One region of the Enterococcus sp. DIV0800 genome, then DNA from elsewhere that is predicted to be linked to it. Evidence: riboswitches for the same ligand, from Rfam matches in the RefSeq annotation. Region 1 holds a riboswitch; the other holds the start of a gene.
What was found. A riboswitch is a leader RNA that binds a small molecule or an ion and turns the genes downstream of it on or off. The one in region 1 is predicted to bind fluoride.
Positions count from the first base shown of each region.

Region 1 (8,203 bases):
AGGATATTCAACAATCGTTATTGGAAAGTCGACTACAAACAGAAGATGGGGTGTATCAGGCGACAAATCGTCTACTGCAGCCGGCAATCGATTTAGTGTTTGAAAATAAGGGCAGTCACGTTGATCTGCCGACACTAGCTTCGGTGACTAATCTATCCCCGAGTCATTTGAGCCGCTTACTTAAAGAAGAATTTGGTGAACCTTTTAGCAAAATCTATGGAAAATTGAAAGTGTATTGGGCCGAGCAATTATTAGAGACCACCGATTGGTCAATTACCGAGATCAGTGATGAATTAGGATTTGTAGAGCCCAGTTATTTTGTCCGTAGTTTTAAAAAAATTACTGGGACCACGCCTTTAAATTATCGGAAAAATACTATTGACGCGAATAAAAGACAGTAAAAATGGTTTGTCTTTTACTCGCTTCTTTTTGTAAGAGATCAAGGTCTATCATAATTCCACGATTCCGCTATAATAGACAAGGATGTTTTATTGTAGAGAGGATTCTTTTTCATGCTTAATTTTTCAAAAGATAAGGAGCGGTTGGAAACAGAGGTTTTCAATGATCAAGCCACATTGCAGCACTTGCTGGCGCAAAATAATGGGGCAGAGTTCAGTCCGGAGCAATTAGCGGCGATCCGTTTTCCGATGGGGACCCATCTGCGGATTATTGCTGGTGCTGGCAGCGGCAAGACCCAAACGATTTGCGGGAAGGCGGCATATTTAGTCTTAGAAAAAAAGGTCGACCCCAAAACGATCATGATGTGTACCTTTTCCCGCAAAGCCAAATTGGAAATGGAGGAACGAGTAAACCATTATCTAGGAGGTTACGGCCGGCTCCAAGTCCAAACCTTTCATGGTTGGTTCAATCGAGAATATCAAGAATTGATCCGGCACAATCCAGCACTCAAGCAGTGGGGAATTGAAGGAGCGATCGATGAAGAGCTTTATGGGCAAACAGTCAATCAACTAATTAAGAAGTATCGTTTATATAACTTTGATAAATACGAGGATCGCAGTCTCTTGTCGCGAATCAGCTATTGGCGCAATATGGGCTATTCAGATCAAGCGATGATCGGTTTTGTTGCTACTTACTTTGATGGAAAAGATCTCTTGCCTAATCAAACGCTAAGCCAGATCTTTCAGCAATTTTTAGCAGAGCTAGCCGTGATTAAAAAGAGTCAGCAATTTATTACCTTTGATGACATGCTCTATAATTTAAAATTGATTTTAGAAAATGATCGCACTGCACGAGCAAGCTTGCAGCAAAAATACCGCTACATTTTTATTGATGAGTTTCAAGATATCAATCCGCTGCAAAAGCAAATCGTCGCCTTGATCTGTCCACCAGATAAGCAGAGTCAGAACCTGTCTTCCGGCAAACTGATCATCGTAGGAGATGATGATCAAAGTATTTATTATTTTCGAGGGGCAGAACCGCGCTATATCATAGACTTTGACCAAGAATACAACCAGACTTCGTTGACACTCATGACGAATTATCGTTCAGAAACACCGATCGTTGAGGCGGGAAATCGGTTGATTCAACATAACGCCCATGATCGATTGGCTAAAACCATGACCGCCATCAAGCCAGCCGTTCACGAAATCTCCGCTTTGAGTTTTCCTGATGATGAAGCAGAAGCTGCTTGGATCGGTAAAGAAATTCAAATGCTGGCGACTCAAACGCCGAAAAAGGACGGAAAACCCGATTATACCGACACGCTCGTTTTGTATCCAACGCGGGTGCAGCTAAGGTCTTTATTAAAAGAATTAGCTGAACAAAAAGTTCCCTTTGTCACACAATCCAATGATGATCTTTTAGGAATCTTCGGGCTGCCTTTGTTTAAACATTTATTTGAACAATTACAAAAAATCGCGGGCGCAACAAATAGTAAAGAAAAAAATGATGCTTTAAAAAAGATCATTCAACAATACGCCTTTTATCACTACATAAAGTTCGGCACTAGCGCGGCTTTCTTGGCGGAACTTTTCACCCAAAACAAATTCAAAATCAATGATCTAGTTACTTTCTTAGTAGCTGAAAAGCAGCTTGATCGATCAGCGCAAACGAAGACAAAAGAATTCTTCAAACAAATCTACACTTTTTATCAAAGCCAGCAGCTGCAACTGGCGCCTTTTGTGGAAGCTATCCTAGCGACCCCTAAATTTAAAAAGGAACTAAGTATGGAAGAAGCTGATTGGCTGGCAAAGGAATTAACGGAAGCCAAGGATTGGCCCGGTTTAATGGCAAGCTTTGAAGAAGCTCAGAAGCAAAATCAAGGAATGAAGCAACGCTTAAAAGAATACGATCAACAGCAACTAAACGCCGTCTATTTATTGTCTATTCATGCCAGCAAAGGACTAGGAAAAAAGAATATCTTTATCAAAGGTGTTTACGAGGACGCTTTGCCAAATTATCATACGGTTGAAAAAGCAGACTGTGATTTGCAGGCGGCCGTTGAGCAAGGCGCACCACCGACGACGATGGAAGAACAGCGACGACTGATGTATGTCGCTATCACGCGAGCGAAGGAAAGATTGTATGTGACTTTCCCCAAAGCTGTTAACGAGAAAAAAACCGAACCGTCAGCCTTTATCCAAGAAGCCGGTCTAACAGTCAAAGAAGTACAATAGTAGGATAAAGAATCGTTGATTCAAGGAATCAGAAATTGGTTCTGAGGAGGAAGAGAGGAATGATCATGGAGCGACAACAGCAAGCAATCGCATCTTTTCAAGCAGGATACAATTGTTGTCAAGCAATAGTTTTAGCTTATCGTGCTGAGTTGAAGATCGATGAAAGAACAGCGATTGAACTAGGCGCAAGTTATGGCGGCGGCCGTTACCAAGGGTTGTGCGGCGCGTTAGCGGGCTGTTATATCGTAACCAATCAGTTAAAAGGCACCCCAAAGACCAACGACCCAGCCGAATGTGTGGGAGCTGCGACCGAAAAAATAATAGACAGACTCAACCAAGACTTCCAGCAAGCCTGTGGTTCACTTTATTGTAAAGAAATCATTGGCAAACGCCCTTGTTCAGAGTATGTTGGCGAGGCGTGCAGGATACTAGAAAAACAGTTGGCAGTGGGAAATAAATGATTAAGAAATGAGCGGCTGTGACTGGAACGCCGTTTATTCGGAAGAAGGAGGTGGGACAAAAATTTTGTCCCACCTCTTTTTTATACGCTTGAAAGAAAGTATAAAATTTTCACATGAATAAATTGCTTTACAACAGGTATATTCACATGTCCGGCTTCACGAACTAGTTTTATCGGCAATAAGCAAAACGATTTCGAAATTTGGGAGGCAATTTAGAAATCATTTGGTCTTATTGCTCAGCTGACGCCTATGAGGGAATCATTTTTCTAATCTCAATAAAGCGAGCAGAAAAACTGGCAAAAAGCTGAGGGAGTTGACGAAAGTCTTTCCTAATGTAAAAGCTTATTCTACCCGTCTCATTGAGGTAGCCATTTTCAGGAACTAATTTTTTTCTTTACGAGAACAATTCTTTGCCGGTTCGTTGAAAACATTGTACTATCGGAATTAGAGATGCCAAGCTATAGTGGAAGCGTATTTTAAGGAACTTTCTCTCGTTAGCGGGCATACGTTTAAAGCTAAAACTTATTTTTTAAATAGAGGAGATGGAACCATGAAATTTGTAGTAATAGGTGGGGTTGCAGGTGGCCCTTCGTTTGCTACCCGCTTACGTCGTTTGAATGAAGAACACGAAATCGTGATTTATGAACGAGGAGAAAATATTTCTTACGCAAGCTGCGCACTGCCTTATTATTTAGGTGGTGTAATTGAGGATTTGGATTCCTTGATCGAACGGACGCCAGAAATATTAAAGGTAAAGAACAATATTGATGTTTTTACGAAGCATGAAGTTCAGACGATTGATCCAGAAAATAAACAATTAGTCGTCAAAGATTTGGCGACTGGCGAAACGATTGCGACCAATTATGACAAATTAATTATTTCAGCAGGAGCTCGTCCAACTTTACCGCCAATCAAAGGGGCCGCAGAAGCGGAAAATGGCTTTGTCTTACGTAGCGTGACAGATGCCGCAGAGATCAAAACCTATCTTGATGAACACGATCCTAAGAGTGTTTTAGTTTTAGGAGCCGGCGTGATGGGTCTTGAATTAGCAGAAAACTTTAAACATCGCGGAATGGACGTAACTCTAGTGGATCAATTGCCGCAAGTCGCGTTTCCTTATGATGAAGAGATCGCGGATTTGATCTATGCTAAATTGCTTGAAAATGACTTACATGTTCATTTAAACACACGAGTAGAAGAAATTCGTCAAGCTGGACAAGAGGTTCTGTTATCCGATGGAACGAGACTTAATCCCGAATTGATTCTCTTTGCGACTGGGGTGGCGCCAAATAATGAAGTCGCTAAAACGGCCGGTATCGAATTATCCGAGGACGGACAAATCATCGTCAACGATCAATTAGAAACAAACGTAGCCGACATCTATGCCATTGGCGATATTATTAAAACCACCAGCGTAGTGACCGGGCTAGCAACTTCAAGTATGTTATCCAGTGCCGCCAATCGTCAAGGTCACATGTTAGCTGATATGGTTAATGGTACACCGATGCGCTATCGGGGGTATATCGGGGCCGGTGTAGCGAAAATTTTTGATTACACCGCTAGTTATGCTGGAATGACCGAGCATGCCTTGAAAGCGGCGGGCATCACGAATTACAAATCTGTTTTTGTGACCCCCTTTGATCATGCCTACTTTTACCCAGGAGCGACCCGTTTGAATCTTAAAATTATTTTCGACGCGGATAGCGGTAAAATCTTAGGTGGACAAGCCGTCGGAGAACAAGGTGTCGACAAACGAATGGGGGAACTGTCCGTAGCCATCACTGGCAATCTAACCGTATTTGATCTGCCTGATTTAGAATTACCTTATTCACCACCGTATTCAACCACGAGAGATCCATTGAACATTGCCGGCTATGTGGCAATCAATCAAATGACCAACGTGGTGGAAACAATCAAAGCGGAAGATATTCCAGCTGAAGATTTAGCTAGCGCCTTTTTCTTAGATATTCGTGAACCTAATAAATCCCCATCCGGCTCGATTGAAGCAACTAAAAATATTCCTATGAACGAGCTGCGTGATCGGATCAACGAAATCCCGAAAGATCGTAAGGTTTATATCACCTTTAGAAAAGGGTTAAATACCTATACGTCTGCACGGATTTTAGCTGGCTTTGGTATTCCAGCAATTTTGATCGAGGAGTAGGCGGATGAATGAATTCAAACAAGTTTTTAATCAGTCGCAGCAATTTTTGATTTTGCAAGCGTATATTGACCAGCAGCTTTCGGAAGAAGAATTAATGAACTTTACTTTGTTGGAAACCGTTGATGAGGTGCCAGTGGTATTTTATGATGCAGGCATGTTGGTGATTCAGCCTAATTTAGATTTGAATCAGTTTCAGCATACATTCTTTTCGAAAGAAGCGTTCAAGTTGCAACAAGAAAATAATCAACTAGTTGTGACTCTTTCAAATCAGAGATTGACGTTTCAATTTGCTGATTCATCAGAAGCGCAGCAAGTCGCAAGCGATCTGGCGTATTTGTATTCGACAGCCGAATAAGTCGAATAGTTGCCCTTAATAAAGCTCCGTAGTACAGTTGAAGAAGAACGAATTCAGATGAACTAGGAGGCTATTACGATGAAAAGTACGCAATTGGCAATGGAGATTTTGGATCGCGCACAGGAACGTTTTGAAGATACTTTTGAACAAATGACCACAGAAGAGGCTAACAAGATGCCGGCACCATTGATTAAATCAGTGACGTGGCTAATGTGGCATACTGCTCGCGAATTGGATCTGCAGATTTCAGCTTTAAATGGGACCGAGGCACTTTGGACAAGTGCTGGCTGGACAGAAAAATTTGCGTTGGACTTACCAGATGATACCGAAGATTATCGTCATTCGCCGGAAGAAGCGGCAAAAGTCGTAGTAACGGATCGGCAATTAGTTTTAGATTATCTAGCAGACAGTATTAAGTTTACTAAGGAGTACTTGGATAAACTGGATGAAAGCAGTCTTGATGACGTGATCGATACCAATTGGACACCACCGGTTACTCGTCAAGCTCGAATCGTCTCAGCGATTGATGATGCTGCTATGCATTCTGGTCAAGCGGTTTACACGAGACGCTTAGTAATTGGAAAATAAAGTTAGTAAAAGCAAATCTTTCCTTTTGAGAGATTTGCTTTTTTCATTGATTCAGGAAATTCGAATCGCTAGCAAATGAAAAAATTGAAAAGTCTTTTTATTTGTCAGAAAAAAAACAACGTGCTATCGTTTACTTGTAAGAGGGATGGTGCTCCCTCCTGACTGCTGAATTATTCAGCTGATGGCGCCTGTTATAAGTTCAATACTTTTAACACTTTGGCTGAGAGGCTCAAGGTGTATTTAGAAGTACTCAACTTGTAACAGGCTTTTTTGTATTTATATTTGAGGAGGAAATAGACATGACAGTAGTAATTGAAACAGTAAAAGCAAGAGAAATCTTTGATTCCCGTGGAAACCCTACAGTTGAAGCAGATGTGATTTTATCCGACGGCACATTAGGTCGCGCAGAGGTTCCAAGTGGGGCCTCAACAGGCGATCGCGAAGCCGTGGAATTACGAGATGGCGGCGATCGTTTAATGGGCAAAGGTGTTCGTAAAGCCGTTGAAAACGTCAATACTGAAATCAATGACGCATTAAAAGGTTTAGTACCTTTCGATCAAGCAAAAATCGATCAAGTTATGATTGACTTAGACGGTACACCAAACAAAGGTCGTCTTGGTGCCAATGCGATCTTAGGTGTTTCTATGGCCGTTGCTCGGGCTGCCGCACAAAGTCAAGGTGTGCCATTGTATCGTTATCTTGGCGGTGTCGATCTTGAATTGCCACAACCATTCTTCAACGTGATTAACGGCGGAGTTCATGCCGATTCAGGGATTGACGTACAAGAATTCTTAATTACACCAGTGAAGCGTGAAAGCTTCCGTGATGGTGTTGAAAAAATCGCCAACACTTACCACACGCTAAAAGGTGTGCTTGGCAAAGAAGGCTACGAAACAGCGGTTGGTGATGAAGGCGGCTTTGCGCCTAAATTAGCTAGCACCGAAGCAGCAATCGAAATGCTGTATCGTGCCATCAAAGAAGCCGGCTATGTACCTGGTGAAGAAATTGCCATCGCATTAGACCCAGCATCAAGTGAATTTTACAGCGATGAAACTAAGAAATATACTTTTGAAGGCAAAGAAATGTCTTCTGACGAAATGTTGACCTATTATCAAGAGCTAGTGAAAAAATACCCAGCAATCATCTCAATCGAAGATGGTTTCTCAGAACATGACTGGGACGGCTTCAAGAAAATGACGGAAACAATGGGTAAAGAAATTCAACTAGTCGGCGATGATATTTTCGTTACAAACCCAGCAATCTTCGCTGAAGGTATCGAGAAAAAAGTGGCCAACTCAATCTTGATCAAACTAAACCAAATCGGTACGGTTTCTGAATCGATCGAAACAATAAAAATGGCTCGTGCCAACGGTTATACAACCATGATTTCTCACCGTTCGGGTGAAACAGGCGATACATTCATCGCGGACTTCGCCGTAGCGATGAATGCCGGACAAATCAAGACGGGTTCCATGGCCCGCAGCGAACGGGTTGAAAAATACAACCAATTCTTACGTATCGAAGAAGAACTAGCCGGCTATGCCAAACTAGCTCGCTTCCCCAAAGCATAATAAAAGATAGTAAGACCGAAACCCCCGATCATCAATAAGATGGTTGGGGGTTTTTGTGTTTGGAACTACGATTCTGTGGGTGCTCCTGTAATAATTTCATGATACAAAATCGACATGTTTTCGTTTCGAACTATCGATAAAATGAGAAATATATTTCAACTTGATGTTTTATAAATAAGTATGTTATCAGCGAAGGACATTAACTAAATTTTTCTATTGTGAGCTTGCTGTAGAGTTGATACGCTTTTAGCAAAATAGAAAGAATTATTTTACTAGTTAGAAAATTCAGACGTTAATCCAGACACACTTTGCACAAGTGAGTGGAAAAAATTCAACTTTTCTAATTGAAAGGGTTTTCTTATACTAAGCGTGTAAATGATTGCGTTTGCAAAAGGAGAGGTGAAGATGAGGGAAATACAAATACTGGA
Region 1 covers NZ_CP187898.1:358,143-366,345, forward strand. The annotation lists gene IGI54_RS01645 (PocR ligand-binding domain-containing protein) at 1-401, shown strand, start outside; gene IGI54_RS01650 (ATP-dependent helicase) at 513-2,636, shown strand; gene IGI54_RS01655 (C-GCAxxG-C-C family protein) at 2,696-3,097, shown strand; gene IGI54_RS01660 (FAD-dependent oxidoreductase) at 3,648-5,261, shown strand; gene IGI54_RS01665 (hypothetical protein) at 5,266-5,616, shown strand; gene IGI54_RS01670 (DinB family protein) at 5,695-6,204, shown strand; fluoride riboswitch at 6,337-6,402, shown strand; gene eno (phosphopyruvate hydratase) at 6,504-7,775, shown strand; gene IGI54_RS01680 (BglG family transcription antiterminator) at 8,181-8,203, shown strand, end outside.

Region 2 (8,203 bases), on a different replicon from region 1:
ACAGGCTGGTCGTGCAGTCCAGCGATTGTACAATCAAACAAAACAGAAAAGTGATTTTTATACGGTTTTTCTTACTCATGGGGATCACTTGTATTTAATCGGTACAAGTATTCCTGATTTCAAGGCCGCGATCCATACTCTGCTGCCGATCTTAATCGTGGCAACGCTGGTCTTTTTGATTTTGTTGTTTGGTTTAGTTATTTTATTGGTGCGGAATCAGATCATCAAGCCTATCACACGTTTGAAACAGGCGACGCGGCAAATATCGGCTTTGGATTTCACAGATTCTGATATTCAAGAAGAAAATGAGCTTAGCAGTTTGAGCCAATCTATCAGTCAGATGAAAGATTCGTTGCAGCAGCATGAGCTGGAGTTGTTAGAACAAAATGATCGCTTGAAGGCTTTTTCGGCCAACCTTGCCCATGAGCTGAAAACACCGTTGTCCGTTATTCAATTACTCGTTGATGGGGAAGAAATGGGACTGGAAAATCCTGATTTTCTAAGTGATATCAATCAACAGCTGATTGATATGAATGAGTTGGTCGCAAATATTTTAGCCTATAGCCGGCAGTTAAAAGAAGAGCTGACCTTTGAAACGATTGCTATTCAAGAACTAGTAACCAAGGAATTGCAGCAGCAACGGATCATTGATCCGAAATTTCAGATTGATTCGATCATAGAGCCCTATGAGCTTCAGACAAATGAACCTATGCTGCGCATGATCATCTTGAATTTAGTGACGAATGGGATGAAATACAGCTTGGATCAACACATGCAAATTACTGGAGAAAAAAAGCAGCAGTATTACCAGTTAATTTTCGAAAATTCGGCGTCAGAAATATCGCAACAGCAGCTTGCTCAATTAGCTGAGCCTTTTGTTGTCGGTGAAGCCTCGCGAAACAATCATTTGTCAGGCACCGGATTAGGGCTTTCCATCGTGGCGCAAAGCCTCCAACTCTTAGGCGGGAAGCTGATCTTACAATCTACTGATGGACGCTTTCGAGCGACAATTAATTTACCTATCTAAAAATAAATAGCGCAAAGGAGGTGTGGCAAAGGTATAGTCACACCTCCTTTTTTCCTAATAAATAGCGTTCCAGGCGTGGCTTCTGTAACAGCCTTTTCTTTTGCACAAGTTTTGCATAATTCTTAGTTATTCTTTGTTTCATGGAGGCGAAATAGATGAATAATAAGACAAAACGAAAAGTCATTATTGTCAGCTTGACAATCGCGTTACTGCTATCGGGCAGTGCACTAACTATCATGGCTGTCAAAGATAACCTGCGGGTAAATCGAACAGAATTTAAAATCAAACAGAAAGGAGCAGACGTATGATCAAGAAAATTGTGATTGGCGTGTTTTTACTGCTGGCGGCAGTTCCATTTTACGCCTTTAAGATCGAACCAAATTTGGCGATCGTTCATCGCTTGCAGTTGGGTGAATCCTCGCTACCAAAAGAATTGAAGGTGCTGCAATTATCAGATATTCAAGTTTCTGATAGTTACGCTACGAATCGTTTAGACAAGGTGATCCGTAAAGTCAATCATGAAAAACCGGATATAATTGTTTTCACTGGCGATCTTTTTGATAATTACGCTAAGTATCAACACGAACAAGAAATCATCGAGAAGCTTAAAGAAATGAAGGCAACCATTGGTAAATTTGCGGTTTGGGGCAACCACGATTATGGCGGTGGCGCTGCGACTGTTTATGAACGAGTCATGAACGCTGCGAACTTTGAGGTGTTGAAAAATGCCGGGGAAACGATCACACTGACCAACGGTAAAAAAGTTTTTATCGGTGGTCTGGATGATTCGTTGCTAGGGAATCCTTCGGTAACGGAAACATTGACTTATCGGGAGAAATACGATTATTCGATTCTTTTGACTCACGAACCCGATGTGGCAGATAAATTTGTCGGAACCAATACCCAATTAGTTTTAGCCGGGCACAGTCACGGCGGCCAAGTCCGCTTGCCTTTCTATCAAGTAAAAAATGTACTGGCTGAAAAATATGTTCGTGGATTATATGAATTAAGTGATCAGACAAAATTGTACGTCAATACAGGCCTAGGTACCACCTCAATCCATGCTCGTTTTTGTGTGCCACCGGAAATTTCGGTTTTTCAGTTACGGTTTTAATCTTCAATCAAAAAAACATTGACTTATGTCACTTTTTACTGTAAAAATATATAGGAATTAAATAAGGGAATGAATGTCTCCCTAAGAGTTTTTCTTAAACCGCTAATCAAGCTAATGACTTCTACAAATTTTATTTGTAGGGGATCATTGGCTTTTTTTATTTTATTCAGGAGGTCTTAGAATGGAAGAAAACAAGGAAAAAACACACTCAAACTCAAGAAAGGAGTTACATGATGTACTATTGCTATATGTATTGATTGCAATTATTAGTAGCATTACCGGCCTTATTTCGCATTATCTGCTAGCGGGGCTTCATTTTGTTACAAACTATCGCCAGTCTCACGAGTACTTTCTCTATTTCTTGCCGTTTATTGGTATGTTGACGGCGTTTACTTATCAAAAATTCGGTAAAGGAGCACAAAAAGGCAACAACTTAATCATTGAAAGTACTGAGAAGGAAACCGCTGTCCCTGGAAGAATGGCGATTTTCACTTTTATTTTCACAATTCTATCACATCTTTTCGGGGCTTCAGTAGGACGTGAAGGAAGTGCCGTGCAAATCGGTGGAGTTTTTGCTAATAAGGCAGCTGATTTACTTCATTTAGAAAAAAACTGTCGTAAACAACTGATTCATGCCGGAATCAGCGCTGGCTTTTCATCGATTTTTGGTACGCCATTGGCCGGTGGATTTTTCGGTATGGAAATGGCCTATGTAGGCAATATCGAACGTGAAGCGTTGATCCCGTGCTTCTTTTCATCTTATTTAGCCAATTACGTTTCAAAATTATTAGGCACCGTCCACGATAGCCATCAGATCGGTGTTCTTCCATCATTTACCTTAAAACTATTGATGATTGTTGTCTTTTCATCCGTTTTATTTGGGCTTTTTGGGCATTTTTTCGCTCTTCTGATGCATTCATTGAAGCATTTTTATAGCAATTTTTTCAAAAATTATTTAATTCGAGCATTTATTACTTCTGCAATAGTCGTTCTTGCCATCACTCTGATTCATGGACAAAAATTTATGGGCTTGAGTCTGCCACTCATCGATGATGCTTTTGTTGGAAAAACAACTTTGCTTGATCCCATTGTCAAATTAATCATGACCGGGTTAAGTTTAGGTGCTGGCTTGCAAGGAGGAGAGGTAACACCCTTATTTGCAGTGGGTTCATCACTAGGTGGAAGTCTCGGAAACCTTTTTGGAATCACGCCTTCATTCCTGGCAGCGCTAGGAATGATCGCCGTTTTCGGCTGTGCTGCCAACGCACCATTAACCACTATCATGTTGGGCATCGACTTATTCGGTACTAAAGCTTTATCATATTTCATCATCGCGGCCTTCGTCAGCTATTTTGTTTCAGGTCACCAAGGAATTTACACCTCTCAAACGATTGTCACGGCAAAAAGTGTTTTTCTAAAACATCATGAAGGATATCGGATTGGCACGATCAAGGAGGCCGTTAAAAATGGAAAATAAAAGTGAAAAAGTCGAATTGCACCATTTATTTTGGAAAAAACACTCCCATCAAATACCGATCGATTCCTTAGGTACCAAGAAATATCATATTAAAGTTGAAAAAGGCACAGTCAATATTAATCATTTTGCCTTTAGCCGAGATAGTGGTTGCTGGATTGATATTCCTAAAAGTACCAAGGAATATCCTCACCACCACCAAATAACCGCTGGTGAAGAGCGAATAATAGAGTTCAAGATTCATCATGTGTTGGATCGCGTGGACCGCGTATTTATTACCAACTATCATTTATTTAAAAAAGCTATTGTTCAAATTATTGAAGTCGAATAAGCATTAGAAAAAGCAGATACACGGGTATCTGCTTTTTGGTTCCGAAGGTAATGATCCATTAGAGAGAAGGAAAGTAGAATAGAGGGATTCAATCATCTAGTAGCCGTAACTTCTTTAGCTAAATTCTCTTCGATTCCTTGAAGTAACAGCAGGACTTTTTCTTCAGCAGCGTTTCCCATTTAGTTCAGCTCCTTCTTCTAATCTTACTCTGGAACATCGTTCACTGAGCTTGGTAAAAAGCCTCAACTCTTTGTTTTATACCAGCGATATCGGTCTTAGCAATTTATACATAACTGATTGGCAATGCCTTAGTTTGAATCACCTTAGGAATATACGGCGTATCCATTTCATTAAACACGATAACATCGGATTCAGGGACCGAATTAGTAAATGTATCTAGACTGATAAAGCTGACTTGCCAATCGGGAGCGAACGCTTTGATTAATTCGGTTTGAAAATTTTTTGCTCTATTCCAAAGCATACCAGACCCGCTGCTTTTCAAGATCGTTCCGCGCGCATTCACGGAATAAATATAAGTAATCGTTTTCATTTTAACTTCCTCGTTTCTGTCCTAACTTCTTTGAAGTGAGTATACCTCTTTGCTGTCATAGTTTAAACAGATAAAACGCTCAGCTTTCAATGCTAATTTACGGATAATTGCCTATTTTTAAGGAGGTAAGTAGTGGTTAGTAAATTTGATTTTTATCAGTGATATTATAGTCAAAAAAAGAGGACAAAGCCGACCATGAGACTTTGTCCTCTTCGTTGATTGTTTCTTATCTCGGAAAGTAGGTAGTGACATAAGCATCCACGGCTTTCATCGCCGCGGCGACATCTTCTGCTGTCACTTCGAAAGGCATTTCATGAATCGTTTCCCCTTCGATTGTTGCTTGCTCTCCGATTTTTAGTAAATCCACATAGGAAGCGTGAGCTAAATGCATTTCTTCTAAGGTCGTCGGCAAATCAAGCAATTGATAGAGCTCGATATAATCATCCAATTCATCAGAGTCCGCATTCTCCAACATAAGTTGGGTGAGGGTGCCGTACGCGACTTTTTGTCCGTGGGAAAGATGGTGGATATCACCACCCATGACGGTAAAGCCATTATGAATCGCATGAGCCGCGGCTAGACCAGCACTTTCAAAGCCTAATCCGCTTAATAATGTATTGGCTTCGACGATTTCTTCAAAAGCTTTGGTTACGACATGGGCTTTGTTGGCTTCAATCGCCTTTAAGGCATTTTCAAATAATATTTCTTCGGCTTTAACAGCGATTGCCATGCCAGCCGCTGTTTGAGAACCCCCCGCCATGGTTTGCCCATTTTTTTGTGCGACTGCCCGTGCTTCTACTAACGTGGCCAACGCATCAGCGATCCCATCTGCTAACAATTCTGCTGGTGCGTTGACAATCACTTCCGTATCGACTAAGACGAGATCGGGATTTTTATCGTAAAAACGATATTTTTCAAAATTACCTTCTGGTGAATAGATCACCGAAAGGGCCGAAGTCGGTGCGTCAGTTGAAGCGACTGTTGGCAGCACCGCCAAGGGCAACTTGAAATCATCCGCAATCGCTTTACCGGTATCAATGGCTTTGCCTCCACCGAGTGCGACAATCACTTCGATATCCTCATCTTTTGCCTTTTTACTGATCCGTTTGATTTCCTTTTCCGATGCCTCACCACCGAAAATTTCTTCGATCGGCTTCATCTCATTTTCTTTCATTCGCTCAAATAAATCTTTTCCGACAATTTCCCACACATCTTCATCGGTGATCAACAAGGCGGTTTTTCCGAGGGTCTTAATGTATTTGATCCCTTCTTTGAGCATTCCTTTGCCTTGAATATAACGCGACGGACTGGCAAAAATTCTTTCCATTTTATCGACCTCCATTGATTAATTACTATCTAGTGTGGCATAAAATGAAAGTGATTTCAAAAAATCTGACTTATAAATCAGCTTTTACAAACAAAATATTGTTAAAAAATGACCACTTTAGATAGGGTGCGATTACTTTTGGGTTGAATTCGCCACCCTAAAATCGCTTTTTTAGTCATTATAATCCTTTTATTGTCGTGTTTATTATAGAGAGACAAATGGATTGAAATACCAAAGGTTCTGAACCTTAATTGGTATTCCAATCCATTCTTTTTATTCTGTTTTTTGGCTTCGCTCCAAGCTAACAACTAGCAGTAGAAAAACAAAGATGATGCTGATAGCGAAGTACACTCCGTGATAACCGGCGATTCGCTGATGTTGGGCAGCGAAAATCCGTTGGTTGATCACCCCGAGAAAAGTCACCATAAAGCTTTGCCCCAACGTACGACACAGAGTAATGAATCCCGAAACAGTGCTGAGATTTTGTTGTGATGCATAACTTTGGGCAGAAATCACACTGATCGTCACACCGGTTCCAATGAAAAAGCCTAGAAAGCTTGAAAAGATCAGTAAAATTGGATAGCCAGTGCTGCTAGGCACTAGGCTTAAAAATAGAAACCCGATCAACGCGCCGCCAATTACTAGCTGCAACAGCTTCTTTTGACCAAAACGAGTCAACAGCTTGCCTGAATAGTAAGAACCTAAAATAAAGGCGATTGAAGAGGGCAGTAAAGCTAAACCGGCTAAAGTTGGTGAGAGTTGTAATTCTGTTTGAACCCACAACGGCAAATAAACTTGAAATCCAATCAACGCTCCGTTGATTAAAAAGATACAAATCGTTAATAACCGGAACGCGCTGATTTTAATCGTACCAATAGGAATAACCGGACTTGTCGCTTTTTTCTCTTTCTGATAGAAGAAGTACAGAGCAATCACGCCGGCGATCAAGACTAGCGCTCCGAATACTAATTGAAGATTAAATAATTGGATACCGCTCAGTAATACTAACAATCCGAAAATGAAATAGCTGTACTGTTGAAAGGCGCCCTTTTGAGGTGTTGCCGCTGTTTCTTTTTCTTGATAAAAGACTTGAACAATCGCCAGCACAACCAAGACAAAAGGAACATTGATAAAGAAAATCCAGTGCCAAGTAAGGCTCCGCAGAATCAAGCCACCTAATAATGGTGCAATTAATGAGGCGATTCCCCAAGCTGAATTATTTAGCCCCATCACTTTTGTCCGGGTCTTCAGATCAAAAAGCTCACCGATCAAGGCGAAAGTCATCGGCATAATGCCACCAGCACCAATCCCTTGAATGACCCGCGCACCAAAAAGCATACTGCCAGAAATCGATACGCCACAGAGAATCGTTCCGACTAAGAACAACAAAAGGCCGGCTTGAAAAATTTTCTTTTTACCATAATTATCGGCCATCCGTCCGAAAATCGGTGTCGCTAGGGCGCTTGAAAATAAGTAGGTAGAGAAGATGAGAGCCGTCAATTCCGAGCTGCCAAGGTCATTGACGATCGAACGGGTCGCTGTTACCACGATCGTCGATTCGATGGCGGTAACCAAAGTAGCTAGATAAATTGCGACGGTCATCCATTTAGTATTTGTTTTATGCAAAATTTATTCCTCCAAGTGAAACATTTTGTTTGACTAAAGCTATTATAGGGTTTATTATTTGCTTGCGCAAGTAATTAAATTGTTGCGACTTGAAAAAAGAGAGGGAGTGACTGTGTTGCAGCATTCTATAAGTGATATCGATACTTTGAAGCAATTGCCTACTGTCAGTCGTCGTTATGTCAAATTGATTGATCGTTATTTGGCGCCTTATCAATTAAATTCCAGTCTCTACTATTATATTTTGAAGCTCCACGATTTTGGAGATTTGCCTCAAGAAAAATTAGTTCAACTGACTGGCGTCAATGCTAGTAATGTGACGCGAGCCATCAAAAAATTAATGGATAGCGATTATATTTTGAGAAAAGAAAACCCCGATGATCGCCGAGGCTATCTCTTGTCGTTAACAAGTAAAGGGGCAGAAATCTACCAAGTGATTCCAGAGGCTTTACAAAAGGCCAACGAAGATTTTTTTGCACCGCTTGACCTCGAAGAACAAACGAGTTTTATCGAGATAATAAATAAATTAAGTGAATGAAAAGGAAGTCTGTAAAATGGAAAGAAAAGAATTGTTAAACAAAGTCGTGACTATCCCAGAAGGTTATCAATTAGTTGAAGAAAAAAGCGAACGCCGCAATAAACAAGACGTAACGATTTGGCACTTTCAAAATGATGGCGAATTTAAACTGAATGGTCCACGGATCATCGCGATTTTTGTCAAAGATACTTTAGTCAGCGTTAAAAATCTAACTTCAAT
Region 2 covers NZ_CP187899.1:170,755-178,957, forward strand. The annotation lists gene IGI54_RS12740 (ATP-binding protein) at 1-1,027, shown strand, start outside; gene IGI54_RS12745 (hypothetical protein) at 1,183-1,335, shown strand; gene IGI54_RS12750 (metallophosphoesterase) at 1,332-2,141, shown strand; fluoride riboswitch at 2,198-2,272, shown strand; gene IGI54_RS12755 (chloride channel protein) at 2,323-3,618, shown strand; gene IGI54_RS12760 (hypothetical protein) at 3,608-3,946, shown strand; gene IGI54_RS12765 (hypothetical protein) at 4,230-4,496, opposite strand; gene IGI54_RS12770 (glycerol dehydrogenase) at 4,723-5,823, opposite strand; gene IGI54_RS12775 (MFS transporter) at 6,097-7,449, opposite strand; gene IGI54_RS12780 (MarR family winged helix-turn-helix transcriptional regulator) at 7,565-7,984, shown strand; gene IGI54_RS12785 (hypothetical protein) at 8,001-8,203, shown strand, end outside.
Region 2: it holds a riboswitch for fluoride, as region 1 does, so the genes downstream of both, IGI54_RS12755 (chloride channel protein) here and eno (phosphopyruvate hydratase) in region 1, are expected to answer to the same signal.